4 regions of the Janthinobacterium sp. GW821-FHT03C10 genome follow, and region 2 is predicted to be linked to each of the others. Evidence: predicted binding sites of a transcription regulator. Region 2 holds the regulator's gene; each other region holds the start of a gene.
The links. The regulator FNR, encoded in region 2, switches genes on or off when oxygen is low (the NO sensors DNR and NnrR bind a similar motif). The targets are predictions, from matches to a motif close to TTGATNNNNATCAA.
Positions count from the first base shown of each region.

Region 1: a site for FNR is predicted at 1,941-1,954, ahead of AC07VH_RS01980 (XrtA system polysaccharide chain length determinant). Genes of this name have one in related genera too.
Region 3: a site for FNR is predicted at 2,748-2,761, ahead of AC07VH_RS25025 (universal stress protein). Genes of this name have one in related genera too.
Region 4: a site for FNR is predicted at 2,735-2,748, ahead of paaA (1,2-phenylacetyl-CoA epoxidase subunit PaaA). Genes of this name have one in related genera too.

Region 1 covers NZ_JBWKUN010000001.1:507,661-511,918, reverse strand. Annotated here, with positions in the region: gene AC07VH_RS01995 (S1 family peptidase) at 1-267, shown strand, start outside; gene AC07VH_RS01990 (N-acyl amino acid synthase FeeM domain-containing protein) at 271-1,017, opposite strand; gene AC07VH_RS01985 (XrtA/PEP-CTERM system exopolysaccharide export protein) at 1,218-1,841, opposite strand; gene AC07VH_RS01980 (XrtA system polysaccharide chain length determinant) at 2,085-3,614, shown strand; gene AC07VH_RS01975 (XrtA-associated tyrosine autokinase) at 3,634-4,258, shown strand, end outside.
Region 2 covers NZ_JBWKUN010000005.1:68,528-72,785, forward strand. Annotated here, with positions in the region: gene ccoG (cytochrome c oxidase accessory protein CcoG) at 1-604, shown strand, start outside; gene AC07VH_RS17405 (FixH family protein) at 659-1,183, shown strand; gene fnr (fumarate/nitrate reduction transcriptional regulator Fnr) at 1,310-2,068, opposite strand; gene AC07VH_RS17415 (response regulator) at 2,308-4,258, shown strand, end outside.
Region 3 covers NZ_JBWKUN010000009.1:1,165-5,422, reverse strand. Annotated here, with positions in the region: gene rpe (ribulose-phosphate 3-epimerase) at 1-224, opposite strand, end outside; gene apaG (Co2+/Mg2+ efflux facilitator ApaG/CorD) at 392-766, shown strand; gene AC07VH_RS25035 (hypothetical protein) at 792-938, opposite strand; gene mltA (murein transglycosylase A) at 949-2,226, shown strand; gene AC07VH_RS25025 (universal stress protein) at 2,256-2,693, opposite strand; gene AC07VH_RS25020 (MFS transporter) at 2,831-4,132, opposite strand; gene AC07VH_RS25015 (enoyl-CoA hydratase) at 4,209-4,258, shown strand, end outside.
Region 4 covers NZ_JBWKUN010000001.1:1,417,309-1,421,566, forward strand. Annotated here, with positions in the region: gene paaE (1,2-phenylacetyl-CoA epoxidase subunit PaaE) at 1-13, opposite strand, end outside; gene paaD (1,2-phenylacetyl-CoA epoxidase subunit PaaD) at 54-581, opposite strand; gene paaC (1,2-phenylacetyl-CoA epoxidase subunit PaaC) at 581-1,333, opposite strand; gene paaB (1,2-phenylacetyl-CoA epoxidase subunit PaaB) at 1,348-1,632, opposite strand; gene paaA (1,2-phenylacetyl-CoA epoxidase subunit PaaA) at 1,661-2,650, opposite strand; gene paaX (phenylacetic acid degradation operon negative regulatory protein PaaX) at 2,918-3,847, shown strand; gene AC07VH_RS06030 (hypothetical protein) at 4,083-4,258, opposite strand, start outside.

The DNA.
Region 1 (4,258 bases), on a different contig from region 2:
ATGCCCAGCGAAAACGCGCAGCGCCTCGACGTCCGGCGCCTGGCGCAGCTGCAAAAGGCGCCCTACACCGTGTTCCAGCTGGACGCGACGGCGTATCCGGGCAGCAGCGGCAGCCCGCTGTTCGATCCCGAGACCGGTCTCGTCTACGGCATCGTCAACATGGTGTATGTCAAGGGCCTCAAGGAGGCCGCCATCAGCGCGCCGAGCGGCATCACCTACGCGATTCCGGGCGGCTACATGCAGGCGATCTTACTGAAAAGCAAATAAACCTCAGTTGCGCCCTTGCCTCAGCCGGTCGGTAATGCCGGGCTCATCCCATGTCGGAAAAAAAAAGGGGTAAAACGACCGTTCACCCCCATGCTGTTCCATCAGGCCACCGTATTTGCGTATCTGGGCCCCCATGTAGTCGAGGTCCAGCCGTAGCAGCACGGCCGGCGCCCCCACGCGCGTGCACTCGCGCTCGCCGCCGAAGTCCTGGAAGCCCAGCATGCGCTTGTAAAACACCACGTGGCGCGGATTGACTTCGATCACGTAATCCGTAAAGCCGTGAATATTGTGGGCATAGATATAAGAAATATGAATCAGCGCCGCAAACACGCGCTTGCTCACACCCTTGTCGATGGCCAGGCGCGACGGCTCGCACAGGCGCCGGCCCTGCTCGCGCAGGACGTCGAGCTTGTCGCGGAAGTTTTCATCGGCCGGCAAGCCCGTCTCGTCATTGTCGAGGCACAGGGTCATGGTGCCGACGGTGGTGCCCGCCGTTTCCGCGAACAAGGTGATCTTGTTCAAGGCGTGCGCGATGCCGGGATCGACGGCATAGCCGCGCCAGCCGTACATCTTGCGGATCAGCAAGCTGGCCGCTTCACGCCGGCCACGCGAATTGGCCATGCGGATATGAAAGCGCTGCAGGTCGAGCTCATGCTCCATGGCCGGGTCGATCTGCCCCTCGCCCACCACCAGGTCGCTGAAAGTACCGGGCGTGTCGAAGGAAATAATGGGTTCATCTTCAAAGCTCATCTTGTCCTCACGTTCATCGGCAGCCGTCGAGACGGACTGAAGCCAATGCCTTGTGACAAGACAAAAACGGGAGAAGTTCCCACCTTTAGCTAAAAAAACAGAAGAAATCTGTCTTTAGATAGCAAAATAACACGATGAAATTTGCTGAAAAGTACAAAATGACAAATATAAGTGCTGTTTTGATATTGCCGAGCCCGCTGTTAAAAAAAGCTTTCCGGGATCAATAAAACGTCGCCCGGCCGCATCATGACATTCGCGGAAATATCGCCCTCCTTCAATAAATCGTCGAGCCGCACGCGCAGCTGCTGCTGGCTGCCCTCGCGCACGCGGATGATGCTGGCCTTGTTGCCGGCCGCGAAATCGGTGATGCCGCCCACGGCGATGAGCACGTCCATCAGCGACATGCCGAGCCGGTACGGCAGCGCCTGCGGCTTGGCCGCCTCGCCGATCACGCGGATCTGCTCGCCATACGGCCCCGAGAAGTTGGTGACGATGACCGTCACCACGGGCTGCTGGATGAACTTGCTCAAGGCTTGCTCGATGTCGCGCGCCAGCTGGGTCGACGTCTTGCCGCTGGCCTCCAGGTCCTCCACCAGCGGCGTGGTGATCTTGCCGTCCGGCCGCACGGCCACCGTCAGCGACACTTCCGGATTGCGCCAGACGATGATGTTGACGGAATCGCCCGGCCCGATCAGGTAATCGTGCATGGGTGTGCTGTCGTCGGCGGGCGCCAGCGGATAGCGGGTGCGGCAGCCTCCCAGCAGGCCGGCGGCACCGGCCAGGAGCAGCGTGTTGCAGACAAATGCACGGCGAAACGGATTCATGCGGAGCCTCTTCGAGTCGATGGCGCGTCCATGGCCGGCCCCGCAGAACCAGCCTGGGCCGCGAACTTCCTATGATTATTAAAAGCCGGCAAGTGAACCTTGAGGCGTATCAAGAAGCAATCATCTTGGGAAATCTTGCTCGACAGGCGCCCTATACTTTGCTTACTCAACAGACAAGCATTTCTTGCAAGACGCCGTCGCCCGCCCGTCTGCCGTGCAGCACCGTTACCTGAAGGAAGCGACATGGAGCAATTGATACAGCAACTGCTTTCCAGCCTGAAAGGCATCTGGAAATACCGCTGGCATGCGGTGCTGGTGGCGTGGCTGGTGGCCATCGTCGGCTTCATCAAGGTGATCAGCCTGCCCGACGACTTCCAGACGTCGGCGCGCGTGTTTGTCGATACGCAAACCATCCTCAAGCCGCTGATGGCCGGCATGACCAGCGTGCCGAACACGGAACAGCAGGTGGCCATCATGAGCCGCACCCTGCTCAGCCGGCCCAACGTGGAGCGCGTCATGCGCATGGTCGACCTCGACCTCGATTCGAAGACCGTGCGCGAGCACGAGGCCCAGCTCGATGACCTGATGAGCCGCATCAAGATCACCGGCACCAACGCCTACGACATCTACACCATCAGCTACAGCGGGCGCGACCCGAAGCTGGTGCGCGACGTGGTGCAAAGCCTGCTGACCATCTTTGTCGAAGGCAGTTTCCAGGGCAAAAAGGGCGATTCGCAGAAGGCGGTGCAATTCATCGACGAGCAGATCAAGAATTACGAGGACAAGCTGAGCGCGGCGGAAAACCTGGTGAAGGAATTCAAGATCCGCAACAACCTGCTGCTGCCGCGCCAGGGCATCGACTACGGCAGCCAGCTGCTGATGTCGTCCGATAGCCTGAACAATGCCAAGCTGGAGCTGGTCGAGGCGGAACAGGCGCGCAAGGCCATCCAGAGCCAGATCGAGGGCGACGAGCCCGTGCTCGACATGGAGCCGAACGCGTCGTCCATCACGAATCCCGAACTCGACGAGCGCATCGCCTCGCTCAACAAGAACCTCGACAACCTGCGCATGCAATTTACGGAATTGCATCCCGACATCATCGCCTCGAAGCGCCTGGTGGCCCAGCTGGAAGAGCGCAAGATCGAGGAAAGCAAGCTGAAAACGGCGTCCGGCGACCCGGGCAAGAACTACAGCCCCATGCTGCAGCAGCTGAAGGTGGCGCTGACGGACGCGGACGCCAAGGTGGCCGCCATCCGCGCCCGCGTGCAGGAATACAGCGCGCGCAATGAACGGCTGCTGGCGCAGAGCAATGCCGTGCCCGAGGTGGAATCGCAGCTGGCGCAGCTCAACCGCGACTACATCATCAACAAGGAAAACTATGAAAAGCTGATCGGCCGGCGCGAAGCGGCCAAGCTGTCGGGCGAACTCAGTTCCACCACCGAGATGATGGCCTTCAAGATCATCGACCCGCCCACGGTGCAATATGCGCCCGTCGGCCCGAACCGCCCGCTGCTGTTCAGCGCGGCGCTGGGCGCGGCCCTGGTGGCCGGCGTCGCCGCGGCCCTGCTGATCAGCCAGGTGCGCCCCACCTTCCTCAGTCCGTCCGAACTGCGCGACGCGACGGGCTTGAACGTGCTGGGCACGGTATCGATGAACTGGACGCCGCTGCAGCAGGTACGCCGCCGCCGCGCCCGCTATGGCTTCGGCGCCTGCCTGGGCAGCCTGTTCGTGCTGTACGGCGGGGTCATGACGGCCGCGCTGCTGAAATTCTAGAGCCACCAGGGGAGCGACGATGAGCAGCAAGGACAGCGGCAAGCAGGAACCCACGATCCTGGGCGTGGCCGAGGCCGGCGTGCCCTATGGTGCGGATGGTCCGGAGGTGGCCGCTGGCGCGGATGGCGCGCAGGCGGCCCGCTCGCCCCAGTACCGGCCCCTGAACCTGGCCCGGCTGGCCGAGCAGGGCATGCTCACGCACGATGGCGGGCGCAGTTCGGTGGCCGAGGATTTCCGCATCATCAAGCGCCCGCTGCTGCGCCAGGCACGCGCCAGCGGCGCCGAGGCCATCCGCCACGGCAACCTGATCGTCGTCACCAGCGCCATGCCCGGCGAAGGCAAGACGTATTGCGCCGTCAACCTGGCCATGAGCATCGCCATGGAAATGGATATCACGGTGCTGCTGGTCGATGCCGACGTGGCGCGCCCGTCCGTGCTGAAAGTGCTGGGCCTGCCGCCCGAGCCGGGGCTGATGGACGTGCTGCTCGACCCGCAGCTGGCGATGGCGGACGTGATCCTGAAAACCAACGTGGCCAACCTGAGCATCCTGCCCGCCGGGCGCAGCAACAAGCACGCGACGGAACTGCTGGCCAGCCGGGCCATGAGCCGCTTGCTGGCCGAGATCGCCAGCCGCTACGCCGACC
Region 2 (4,258 bases):
CGTGCAGGTGTGTCCGACCGGCATCGATATCCGCAACGGCCTGCAGTATGAATGCATCGGCTGCGCCGCCTGCGTCGATGCCTGCAATACCGTGATGGACAAGGTCGAACGGCCGCGTGGCCTGATACGCTACAGCACCGACCATGCGATGGAAAACAACTTCAATTCGAAGCAGATCCGCCAGCGCGCCATGCGCCCGCGCGTGCTGATCTACACTTCCATCCTGGCCCTGATCATCATCGCCGTGTGTACTTCGCTGGCCCTGCGCACGCCGCTGAAAATGGACGTGATCCGCGACCGCGGTTCGATGGGACGCGAAGTGGAAGACGGCATGATCGAAAACGTCTACCGCCTGCAGATCATGAACACCTCCGAGCAAAGCCAGCATTTCAAAATCAGCGCATCCGGCTTGCCGGGCCTGACCTTGCTGACACGCGAGGAAGTGACGTTGCAGCCGACGGAAACGCTGGGCTGGCCGATCCGCCTGCGCGTGCCGCACGGCGTCGGCGAGAAGGGTTCGAACAAGATTGCAATCGAATTGCACTCGCTGGACGACCCGTCGCTGCACGTGCGCGAAAGCGCGGTCTTCATCGTGCCGCGCTAATGCAGGAAGGCCGGTCCCCGCATGGGGGCCGGCCATTTACACAGGAGAAATAGCATGTCCGACAGTCTGAAACTGCAAGCCCCCGTTGCCCCGTGGTACAAGCACCGCTGGCCATGGCTGCTGATGATCGGTCCCGGCCTGTCCGTGGTCGTCGGCAGCTTCATGGGTTATATCGCGTTTACACAACCCGATGCGCTGGTGGTGGGCGACTATTACAAGCAGGGCAAGGCCATCAACCAGGATTTGAAGCGCGACACGATCGCCAGCGACCTGGCCATGGATACGACCCTGGCGTATGACGTCGCCGCAGCGCGCCTGAGCGGTTCCGTGCACAGCTTCGGCAAGGCGTACCAGAGGCCTTTGCTGCTGCACCTGGCGCATGCGACCCTGCCGGAAAAGGATATCAAGCTGCTGGTGCAGCCCGATGCGGCCGGCAATTTTTCCGTGGCGCTGCCGATGCTCGAACGCAGCCGCTGGCAGGTGCTGGTGGAAAATGACAAGCGCGAGTGGCGCCTGTCCGGTATCTGGACCTGGCCGCTACAACGCAGCATCGCGCTGCACGCGGATGAAGAGCTATAACGTACAGCGCCGGGAAAAAACCGTAGCGAGCGGCAGTGATTTGTGGCTGAGAAGCGCAGCTGTGCTAGAGCACAGCGAGCATCGCAGGCCGCAAAGCGCGACGCGCAGTAGGTTTTGACGGTGCTGTTATTTGCAGACGTCCGTGCCGGCCGTAATGGCCTTCAATTTCGCCGGCTGCAGGATCTCGATCTCTCGGTTGGAGACGCGCAGCCAGCCTTCCTTCTTGAATTTCGACAATAAACGGCTGACGCTTTCGATGGTCAGGCCCAGGTAGTTGCCGATTTCCTCGCGCGACATGCGCAACTGGAATTTACTGCTCGAATAGCCGCGCGCTTCATAGCGCGACGCCAGGTTGACGATGAAGGCGGCAAAGCGCTGCGTCGCCTGCATATTGCCCAGCAACAGCATCACGCTTTGCTCGCGCGTGATTTCCTGGCTCATCATGCGGTGGAAATGGCGCAGCAGGGTCGGCATGTTGCCCAGCAATTGTTCCAGGCTGGAAAACGGGATTTCACACACTTCGCTGTCTTCCAGGGCCACCGCATTACAGTGGTGGCGGTCGGCGCTGATGGCGTCCATGCCCAGCAGTTCGCCAGCCATCTGGAAACCCGTCACCTGCTCTTCGCCGCCCGGATTGATCTGGTAGGTCTTGAAGTGGCCCAGGCGGATCGCGTACAGGTTCTGGAACGAGTCGCCGATGCGGAACAGCGAGGCGCCGCGCACGATCTTGCGGCGGCGGCCGATGATCTGGTCCAGCCTGTCCATGTCGCCCACATCGAGGCCCATCGGCAGGCACAATTGATGCATGCTGCAGGTCGAGCATCGCGCACGCAACGCTTCCACGGTCACTGTGGGCAAGGTTGGAGTGAGTAGCGCTTCAGTCATGTCGGTACCTTTTAGAAAATGCAACAACAAGTTTACTGCATACAGGGTTGCCGTGTGCCAATTTCACCGCAATTTCACCGAATAAACGACGTCCCGCCTTTAATTATATGGCAACATCGTCAAAAGCCCATGCGGAGAGGGCAATTTGCGTGGCGGCGCTTGCCAAGCTGGGGTATTGATAGGAAAATTCCTGACAGCATTATTTGCCGCCTGTGCCGCCCGGTACTGAAAAGGAAATCATGAAGCCTCTCGGCATCAAAGCAAAAGTCGCGCTGGCCACCAGCCTGACCTCGATCGCCATGATCGCGCTGGTCACCATGATCCAGGTGCAGCACATGCGCGACGATTTCACCCGGGTACTGCTGAGCCAGCAGTCGTCCCTGATCAGCCGCACCGCCGCCGAGCTCGACGACAAGCTGGGGATGCTGCTGCAGATCGTCACCCTGACGGCCCGGCAGCAGCCGCCGGAACTGATCGCCCAGCCCGCCCAGTTGCGCGAATACTATTCGCGCCGCTCGATGCTGGTGCTGTTCGACGACGTGCTGGTGCTCGACGCGCACGGCGCCGTCGTGGCCGACATGCCGGAAGTGGCGGGGCGCGCCGGCATCAACGTCGCCGAGCGCGAGTATTTCCAGACCGTGCTGCGCACGCGCCAGCCCATGATCACCGAGCCGATGCTGGGCAAATCGAGCGGCATGCCCATCGTGCAGATGGTGGCGCCCGTGCTGGCCGCCGACGGCCAGGTGGCCGGCGTGGTGATCGGCGTGCTGCGCCTGTACAAGGACAACCTGCTGGGGCGTTTGCGCTCGGAAAAGATCGGCAAGAGCGGCTATTACTTCATCCTCACGCGCGGCGCCGTGCCGCGCTACGTGCTGCACCCCGATACCAGCCGTTTGCTGCAGCCGCGCCTGCCGAACGCCAACCTGACGACCACTCAGCTGCTGAAGGACGATGGCGAAGGCAGCATGGTCAGCACCAACAGCCGCGGCATCACGGCCGTCAACAGCTTCAAGCGCCTGAAATCGGTGAACTGGCTGCTGGCCGCCTCGCTGCCCCTCGACGACGCCTTCGAACCGTTCGACGGCGTGCTGTACCGGCTGGTGCTGTGGAGCATCCTCGCCTCGCTGCTGGCCGCAGCCGTGCTGGGCTGGGTCACCGTACGCCTGCTGTCGCCCCTGGTGCGCCTGCGCGACACCCTGCAGGCGCTGCGCACCAGCGGCAGCCGTTTCACCCCCGTTCCCGTGCAGCAGCGCGACGAGATCGGCGAGCTGACGGAAGCCTTCAACGGCCTGATGAGCGAACGCGACCGGCTGCAGCAGGAACTCGAATCGCGCGCGGCGGAGCTGGAACAGGAGCGCGACCGGGCCGAGGCGGCCAACCGCGCGAAGAGCGATTTCGTGGCCAACATGAGCCATGAAATCCGCACGCCCCTCAATGCCGTGCTGGGCATGGTGTATTTGCTGGGCAATACCAAGCTCGATACGGAACAGCGCAAGTATCTGACCATGGTGCGCGTGGCGGGCCAGTCGCTGCTGGGCATCCTCAACGACGTGCTCGATTATTCGAAGATCGAGGCGCGCCGCATGGAATTGTCGCCCGTCGAATTCGACCTCGACGAGGTCATGAACACGCTGGCCACGACGATGACCATGAATGCGGGCGAAAAGGAGCTGGAACTGGCGATTGCCGTCGAGCCCGATGTGCCGCGCCGCCTCGTGGGCGACGCCCAGCGGCTGCAGCAAATCCTCGTCAACCTGGCCGGCAACGCCATCAAGTTTACCGAGAGCGGCGAAGTGGTGGTGGCCGTCAGCCTGGCCGAGAAAGAGAACGGGCGCGCCTGGCTACGCTTCGAAGTGCGCGACACGGGCATCGGCATGACGGAACTGCAGCAACAGCAGCTGTTTGCCGCGTTTTCGCAGGGCGACCAGAGCATCACGCGGCGCTTCGGCGGCACGGGCCTGGGCCTGGCCATCAGCAAACAGCTGATCCACATGATGGGCGGCGACATCGCCGTCGCCAGCAGCGAAGGCAAGGGCAGCCGCTTCTGGTTCAGCGTGCCGTTCGACATGCTGGCGCAGCCGGCCGAAACGCGGCGCACGCCCACCCTGGGCCAGCTGCGCCTGCTGGTGGCCGACGACAACCGCACCACGCGCGAACTGATCGTCAAGCTGATCGAGGCATGGGGCTGGC
Region 3 (4,258 bases), on a different contig from region 2:
CGATCGACAGGCTTGACCATCAGATGCACGTCGATCGGTACTTGCACGTGCGGGCGGATCGCTTCGCACACCAGCGGGCCGATGGTCAGGTTCGGCACATAATGGTTATCCATCACGTCGAAGTGGATGATGTCGGCGCCGGCGGTAACGACGTTGCGCACTTCCTCGCCCAGGCGGGCAAAGTCGGCGGACAGGATGCTGGGAGCGATACGGAATGTTGTCATGGTGGCTAAAGGCTAAGAGTAGAAAATGCGGAGATGCGCTATTTTACGCTTGACGCCGGTACCATGCTTCATTGAAGGACAGTGAAACACAGAATACGCATCGCGCGATGGCCAATGCGTCGCGCGCGACACACAATACGACTGGCAATGTCTGAATAGGAATGACGATGGCGACTTATGAATTTACGGTAACGGTCAAGACGCAATACCTGCCCGAGCAATCGGCACCGGACCAGGGGCGGCACGTGTTCAGCTACACGATCCGCGTCGTCAACACGGGCACGGCCGGCGCGCAACTGATTTCGCGCCACTGGGTCATCACGGATGCGAACAACAAGGTGGAAGAGGTGCGGGGCCTGGGCGCCGTCGGCCACCAGCCGTTGCTGCAGCCGGGCGAGCAGTTCGAGTACACGAGCGGCACCATGCTGGGCACGCCGCAAGGCTCGATGCATGGCGAATACTTCTGCGTGGCCGAAGACGGCCATCAGTTCGAAGCGCCGATTCCCGAGTTCGTGCTGTCGGTGCCACGCACCCTGCATTGATGCGTCGCCGGGGGCTCGCGCCCCCTTATTTCAGTTTCTCGGTGCCGTCCTGTTCTTCGCCGAGCTGCTTGCGTGCCGGTGGCGCGGGTTTTTTACCCGAATACATGGTCCACCAGACTATAAATGCCAGCAAGAAGAACGCCACCAGCGCCTCTATCATCAAGATCCACATACGTACTCCTATGTTATTTACCCGCAGCTTAGTATTTACCCGCCGTCTGTTGACACGCGGTAGTCTACCCGTTTCAATCGGCGCCGTCGCGCTTGCGCTTTCCGCCTGTACCACGCCGCCTGCGCCGCCCGCTGCCGGCGGCAAGGCGCCGCCCATCGCGCCGACCGTCGTCAGGCCGGTTCCGGCCAAGCCCGCCGATGCCAAGGATGCCAAGGACGCCATCGATGCAGCGGTAGCGCCCACCTTCGTGCCCGCCAAATTTGCCGCCTTGCCTGGCTGGGCCCGCGACGACATGCGCGCCGCCTGGCCCGCGTTCATGGCTTCGTGCGGCGTGCTGGTCAAGCGGCCGGACTGGAAGGAATCGTGCACGATCGCGCGCCAGGTGAATGCCGACAGCGACAAGGCCATCCGCCTGTTCTTCGAGACTTTCTTTGTGCCCAATCAAGTCATCACGGCCGATGGCGCCAGCACGGGCCTCGTCACCGGCTACTACGAGCCGCTGCTGCACGGGGCGCGCAAGCGCGGCGGTCCATATCAGACGCCGCTGTACAAGGTGCCCGACGACCTGGTCTCGGTCGACCTGGCCGGCGTGTATCCGGAGCTGAAGAACATGCGCCTGCGGGGCAAGCTGGTCGGCAAGAAGGTGATACCGTACGCGACCCGCGCCGATATCGAGCGCGCCACATCCGTCACTGGCAAGGAATTGCTGTGGGTGGATGATGAAGTCGAGGCGTTCTTCCTGCAGGTGCAGGGTTCCGGGCGCGTGCAGCTGACCGATACGCAGGAAACCGTGCGCGTGGCGTATGCAGATCAAAACGGCCATCCCTACAAGTCGATCGGCCGCTACCTGGTTGACAAGGGCGAGCTGACCCTGAGCCAGGCGTCCGCGCAGGGCATCAAGGCGTGGATCGCCGGCCATCCCACGCGCAAGGATGAATTGTTCAACGCCAATCCCAGCTATGTCTTCTTCAAGGAAGAGCGTTTGCCCGATCCGAAGGTGGGGCCGAAGGGCGCGCTGGGCGTGCCGCTGACGCCGCAGCGCTCGGTGGCCGTCGATTCGCGCTTCCTGCCGCTGGGCGCGCCCGTGTTCCTGTCCACCACGCAAGCCAATAGCGAGATTCCCATGCAGCGCCTGGTCATGGCGCAGGATACGGGCGGCGCCATTCGCGGGCCGATCCGGGTCGATTATTTCTTTGGCTTTGGCGCGGAAGCGGCCGAGAATGCGGGCCGCATGAAGCAGAGCGGCGCCGTGTGGGTGTTGCTGCCGAAGCAGGCGCCGGCGCGCTAGGGAGTCCTGGCGACGCCGGGGGGGGCGGTTTACCGCAGAACCATGACGGGCAGATGCGTATGCGCCAGCACTTTTTGCGTTTCGCTGCCCACGAACAGCTTGTTCAAGCCCTTGCGGCCATGCGAGGCCATCAGGATGATGTCGCAATGGTAGGTTTGCGCCGCGTTGACGATTTCGTCGTGCGGGCTCGGTGACACGGCCACCACGCCTTCGAAAGGCACGCCGGCGGCGCGCGCTGCCGCACCGATCTTGTCGATGGCGCGTTGCGAGGCTTCCTGCATCTGCTGTTCATACAGGCTGGCGTCGAGCACGATGCCGCCGTCGGCCATCGGCGAGAACGGGAAGGGTTGCACCACGCTGATGGCGACCAGCTTGGCCTTGTTCAATTGGGCGAAGGCGAGAGCAGTCTCGGCAGCTTTGTCGGACAACGGCGAGCCGTCGGTGGGAAATAAGATGGTGTTAAACATGGCGTGCTCCTCAAGTGATGTAAGACAGCTTATGGATTTACATCAATTAAAACCTTGATGTAAATCAAACCTCACAGGCTTTGGCATGAATAGTGTCGCCAAGGCAATCTTTCTGCAGTGTATGCCCGTTCCTCGCTTCAGGTGCGCACGCTACGCAGCGGCGTGCCCCACACCATGGCGATCGTCAACACAATGCTGCCTGCCGCGATGCAGGCCAGGCCATTGCGCACGCCAAAATGTTCCGCCACCCAGCCAGCGGCCAGCGCGCCCAGCGGTGCCGTCGCCACCGTCAGGAAGCGCATGGTCGAGGTCATGCGGCCCAGCATGGGGTCGGGCGTGACTTTCTGGCGCAGGCCCAGGTAGGGAATAAAGAACAGCATCACGCCGCAATCGAAAAAGAACATCAATATGGCATACGCCACGGCGCTGGCGGCCGCGCTGCCGAACAGCGCGGCGGGAATCGTTGGCGTCAGGACAAAGCAGAGCGAGGTCGATGCCAGGCCGATCAGGATGGTGCGGCCGGCGCCGTAGCGGCGCGTCAGCGGCTTGACGATGAAGGCGCTGAGCAAGACGCCGGCGCCGCCCAGCATCTGCGTCATGCCCAGCACGCCAGGACTCATGCCCAGGTCGCGCGTGGCGAACAGCACCGTCAAGGCCATGCTGGCGTAAAACAGGAAGTGCCAGATGCCGGCGCCCCATGCCAGCGCGCGCAGCAGCGGTTCGCGCCAGACGAACAGCAAGCCGTCGGCGATGTCGTGCAGGGCGTGTTTGTCGGAGGGAGCAGGGCGTGGATCGCGCACGCTCATGGCGCGCAGATTGAAGACGGAAACCAGATAACCGCAAGCCGTGCACAGGATGGCGACGGGCGCCGACAGCATTTGCACCAGCACGCCGGCCAGGCCGGGGCCGATCAGGCGCGAAGCCGATTCGGTGGCGGCAAATTTCGACTGCGCATCGATCAAGCCATCGCGGCCCACGAGGAAGGTCAGAAACACCTGTTCGGCGCCGCCGCCGACGACGAAGCCCGTGCCGATGATGAATCCCACTATATATAACCATGGCATCGACAGCACGCCGCACCACCAGGCGACGGCCACGCTGGCCAGTGCCAGGCCCGACATGCTTTCGCTGAACAGCATGATCGGGTGCTTGCTGCGCCGGTCCAGCAGCACGCCGACGGGCAAGCCGAACAGGGCGAACGGCAGCGCCTGCAGGGCAACCAGCACGCCCATCTGTTCCGGCGTCGCATGCAGTAACAATACCGCGCACAGGGGCAGGGCCAGCGAGGTGATCTGCGCGCCGAAGCAATTGAGGCCGTTGCTGAACCACAGGCGGCGGAAATTGACGCTGGCGGCGCTGCCGTCGCCGCGCAGATAGCGGGTGCAGTACTGGAAGAAGGAGGAGAAAATACGCTGCTCGATAAAGGTGATCGGACTCACAATAATAGCAGCGCACCTGCCGCGCCGCTGCCGTTAGCCGCTACAATCGTTGCACCGTTCATCGAGAGGAGACACTATGCAATACGAAGACCTGATCATCGACATCCAGGACAAGGTGGCGGTCAT
Region 4 (4,258 bases), on a different contig from region 2:
AAAATTTACTCATGCTTCATCTCCAGTTTCTTCGGAACGTGTGCCTGATTTTTTTAGTGGCACTTGAAGTAGTCAAACGGTTCACGGCAAGCCAGGCATTTGTACAGGGCCTTGCACGGCGTGGAGCCGAACTGGCTGGTCAGCTGCGTATGCGTGGAACCGCAGTTCGGGCAGATCACCTCCAGCTTGGGACCAGCCTGGCGCTTGACTCCACCACGCAAGCCGCTGATATCGATCACCTGCTGCTGCGGCGGGGCGATGCCATAGCCTTTCAGCTTGGCCTTGCCCGCCTCGCTCATCCAGTCCGTGGTCCACGCGGGCGCCAGCTGGTTCACCAGGGTCACCCTGGCCACGCCATGGCTGCGCAAGGCATCGGTGACGGCGTCGGCGATCACCTGCATCGCCGGGCAGCCCGAATATGTGGGCGTGATCGTCACGATGCACGCATCGCCATCCGTGACTTCGACGGCGCGCACGATGCCCAGGTCCACCACCGAGATGACGGGGATTTCCGGGTCCGGCACGTCACCCAGCCAGGCCCAGACCTGGGCCGCGTCCAGTGATGCGCCGGCGGCGTGCATTACCACTCCGCCCCGGGATAGGCGCGCTGCAGGAACTGCATCTCGGCCAGGATAAAACCCAGGTGCTCCGTGTGCGTGCCCTGCTTGCCGCCCTTTTGCATCCACGCGTCGGGCGCCGGCATGACAAGCGTCGCTTCGGCGAAGATCTCGGCCACGTGCTCGAGGAACGCGCGGCGCAGCACGTCCGATGGCGGCGCGATGCCGGCGGCGACCATGGCCTGGTCGACGGCGTCGTACTTGAACATCTCGCCCGTGTACATCCACAGCTTGTCGGCGGCCGCCTGCGTTTTTGCATGGCTGTCCGCCGTGCCGTCGCCGAGGCGCACGATCAGGTCGCCGCTGCGGCGCAGGTGATACGTCACTTCCTTGATCGACTTCTGCGCCACCTCGACGATGCGCGCGTCCGTCGATTTCGTCAGTTCCAGCAGCTGGAAATAGTGCCAGCTGTCGAAGAAGAACTGGCGCATCAGGGTGTCGGCGTAATTGCCGTTCGGCTGTTCGACCAGCAGGCAGTTCTTGAAATCGTGGGCGTCGCGCAAGAAGGCGATGTCGTCCTCGTCGCGGCCCGCGTTTTCCAGTTCGGCCGCATAGCTGAACCACAAACGCGTCTGGCCCAGCAAGTCCAACGACACGTTGGTCAGCGCCATGTCTTCTTCCAGCGCCGGGCCCTTGCCGCACAGCTGCGACAGCTGCTGGCTGAGGATCAGGGCATTGTCGCCCAGGCGCAGGAGGTAATTGACCTTGTCATCCATTGCAGGCGCTCCCATCACAGGTTCTTGACTTCTTCCGGCATCGGGAAGAAGGTGGGATGGCGGTACACCTTGCTGTTCGACGGTTCGAACAGGGCGCCCTTGTCGCCGGGGCTGCTGGCGACGATATCGGCCGCGCGCACCACCCAGATGCTCACGCCTTCATTGCGGCGCGTGTAGACGTCGCGCGCATGGTTGACCGCCATGGTGGCGTCGGAAGCGTGCAGGCTGCCCACATGCTTGTGCGCCAGGCCGTGCTGGCTGCGGATGAAAACTTCCCACAAAGGCCATTCTTTGCTCATGTTGCTATCCCCTATCTGTCTTATGTAATTACGCTGCCGCTTTGTTGGCGGCTTGCTTGTCGGCATAGGCGACCAAGGCATCGCGGAACCATGCACCGTCTTCATACGCTTTCACGCGCGTTTGCAAACGCTCGCGGTTGCACGGGCCATTGCCCTTCAAGACATTGTTGAACTCGGACCAGTCGATCTCGCCGAATTCGTAATGGCCCGTCTCCGCATTGAACTTCAGGTCCGGATCGGGCACGGTCAGGCCCAGGTATTCGATTTGCGGCACGGTCTGGTCGACCATGCGCTGGCGCAATTCGTCGTTCGAGAACAGCTTGATGCGCCATTGCGCCGACTGGGCGCTGTTGACGGAGGCGGCGTCGGACGGGCCGAACATCATCAACGATGGCCACCACCAGCGGTTCAAGGCATCTTGCGCCATGGCTTTCTGTTCGGGCGTGCCCTTGCACAGCGACATCATGATGTCGTAGCCCTGGCGCGCATGGAACGATTCTTCCTTGCAGACGCGGATCATGGCGCGCGCATACGGACCGTAGGAGCAGCGGCACAAGGGAATCTGGTTGATGATGGCGGAGCCGTCGACCAGCCAGCCGATGGCGCCCATGTCGGCCCACGACAGGGTGGGATAGTTAAAGATGCTGGAATATTTGGCTTTGCCCGAGTGCAAGGCGGCCAGCAAATCGTCGCGCGAGACGCCCAGGGTTTCCGCGGCGCTGTACAGGTACAGACCGTGGCCCGCTTCGTCCTGGATCTTCGCCAGCAGGATCGATTTGCGTTTCAGGGTCGGCGCGCGCGTAACCCAGTTACCTTCGGGCAATTGGCCGACGATTTCCGAGTGCGCGTGCTGCGAAATCTGGCGGATCAGGGTCTTGCGGTAGGCGTCCGGCATCCAGTCCTTGGCCTCGATCTTGATGCCTTCGTCGATGCGCGCCTGGAAAGCGCGCTCTTCCTGGCCCATGTCGTCGATGGAGCGGACGTTCTTGAGGCCGGTTTCAACCATTTGTGCGTACATGATGTGTCTCCCATGTCTTTGATTTTGCGCAGCCGCGCGGTGCGATGAACAGATAATACGATACAAAAAACGATTTGCATACACTTGATATGAATCATTTTAAAAAATCGTATCTTATGCCGCTTTTTTGTGCGTATGATATTGCTTATGAGAAAACACCATGGGGCGCTACCCGCGCTTCCGGCAAATTATTGCCGCGCTACCCGCGCAGCCAAGTAAACTGCTGCTTTTATTGAACCGACCGCAACACGGCCAGACCGGAACCACATGAAGAACACCCGCTGCACGGCATGGATAGCCGATTTCCTGGAAAGCGACCCACCGCGCTCGAAGTCTCTGGTGATGACCATCTTCGGCGACGCCATCGTGCCGCGCGGCGGCGCCATCTGGCTGGGCAGCCTGATCGAACTGCTGGCGCCATTCGGCGTCAATGACCGGCTATTGCGCACCAGCGTGTTCCGCCTGGCGCAGGAAGGCTGGCTCAGCTCGCAGCGCGACGGCCGCCGCAGCGCCTATGCGATACGCCCGGAGGCGCTGGCCCGCTTCGAACGCGCCTACCGCCGCATCTATGCGCCGCTGGTCGTGCATTGGGATGGCAGCTGGACTCTGGTGATCGGGCCGGCCGGCAGCATCGGCGCCGCCGAACGGGGCGCGCTGCGCAAGGAATTATTGTGGGCGGGCTATGGCTTGATCTCGCCCGGCATCTTTGGCCACCCGGCCAGCAATGCGGAGGCGCTGGAAGATATTCTCGTGCGCAACGAGGTGCAGGGCAAGCTGTATGTCTGCCACACAACAGAGTTGCCCGGTGTCAGCACGCGTCCCCTGCGCGACATGGTGGGCGACTGCTGGGACTTGTCGGAAGTGATGGCCGGCTACGAAAAATTCATCGCCAGCTTCCAGCCGCTGCTGACCCTGCTGCAGGAAGAACCCGTGTTCGATGCCGAGCAGGCCTTCGTCATCCGCTCGCTGCTGACGCACGCCTACCGCCGCGTGCAGTTGCACGACCCGCAACTGCCCGTCGAACTGCTGCCCGAACCGTGGCCCGGCACGCAAGCCTATGCGCTGGCGCGCGACCTGTACCGCATCACGTACGCTCCTGCAGAGGAACACATCCTGGCCACCCTGCGTCGCGAGGATGAGCACGCGCCGGACGTGGAGCCGTGGTTTTACGAACGCTTCGGCGGACTGAACACCTGATAAAACGTCCATGGCGGTGTTGCAGGGCCTGGGCGTACGTTCGTACTGCCTGCGGCCCTGCGCCTTGCCCTGGCCATTTTTCAGGTGTTCAGGAATAAGAACACCTATCAAAACCTACTGCGCGTCGGTATTTGCGGCCTGCGATGCTCACTGTACCTTCGTACAGTTGCGCTTCTCAACCACAACTCCCTTCCGCTCGCTACGGTTTTGTTAGGTGTTGTAAGTCACCGCCTGCTCACTGTTTTGCCACCACCTGCTTGGCCCCCGCCAACAAATCCTGCCCCAGCTTTTCCAGCGCATTGGCCTGCACCAGCATGGTGTCGAGGATGGCCACATTGAAGGTGAATTCGGCCGGCGTCGTGTAGCCAGGGAAACGTATGATGCGCAGCAATTCCTGCAAGGTCGTACCCT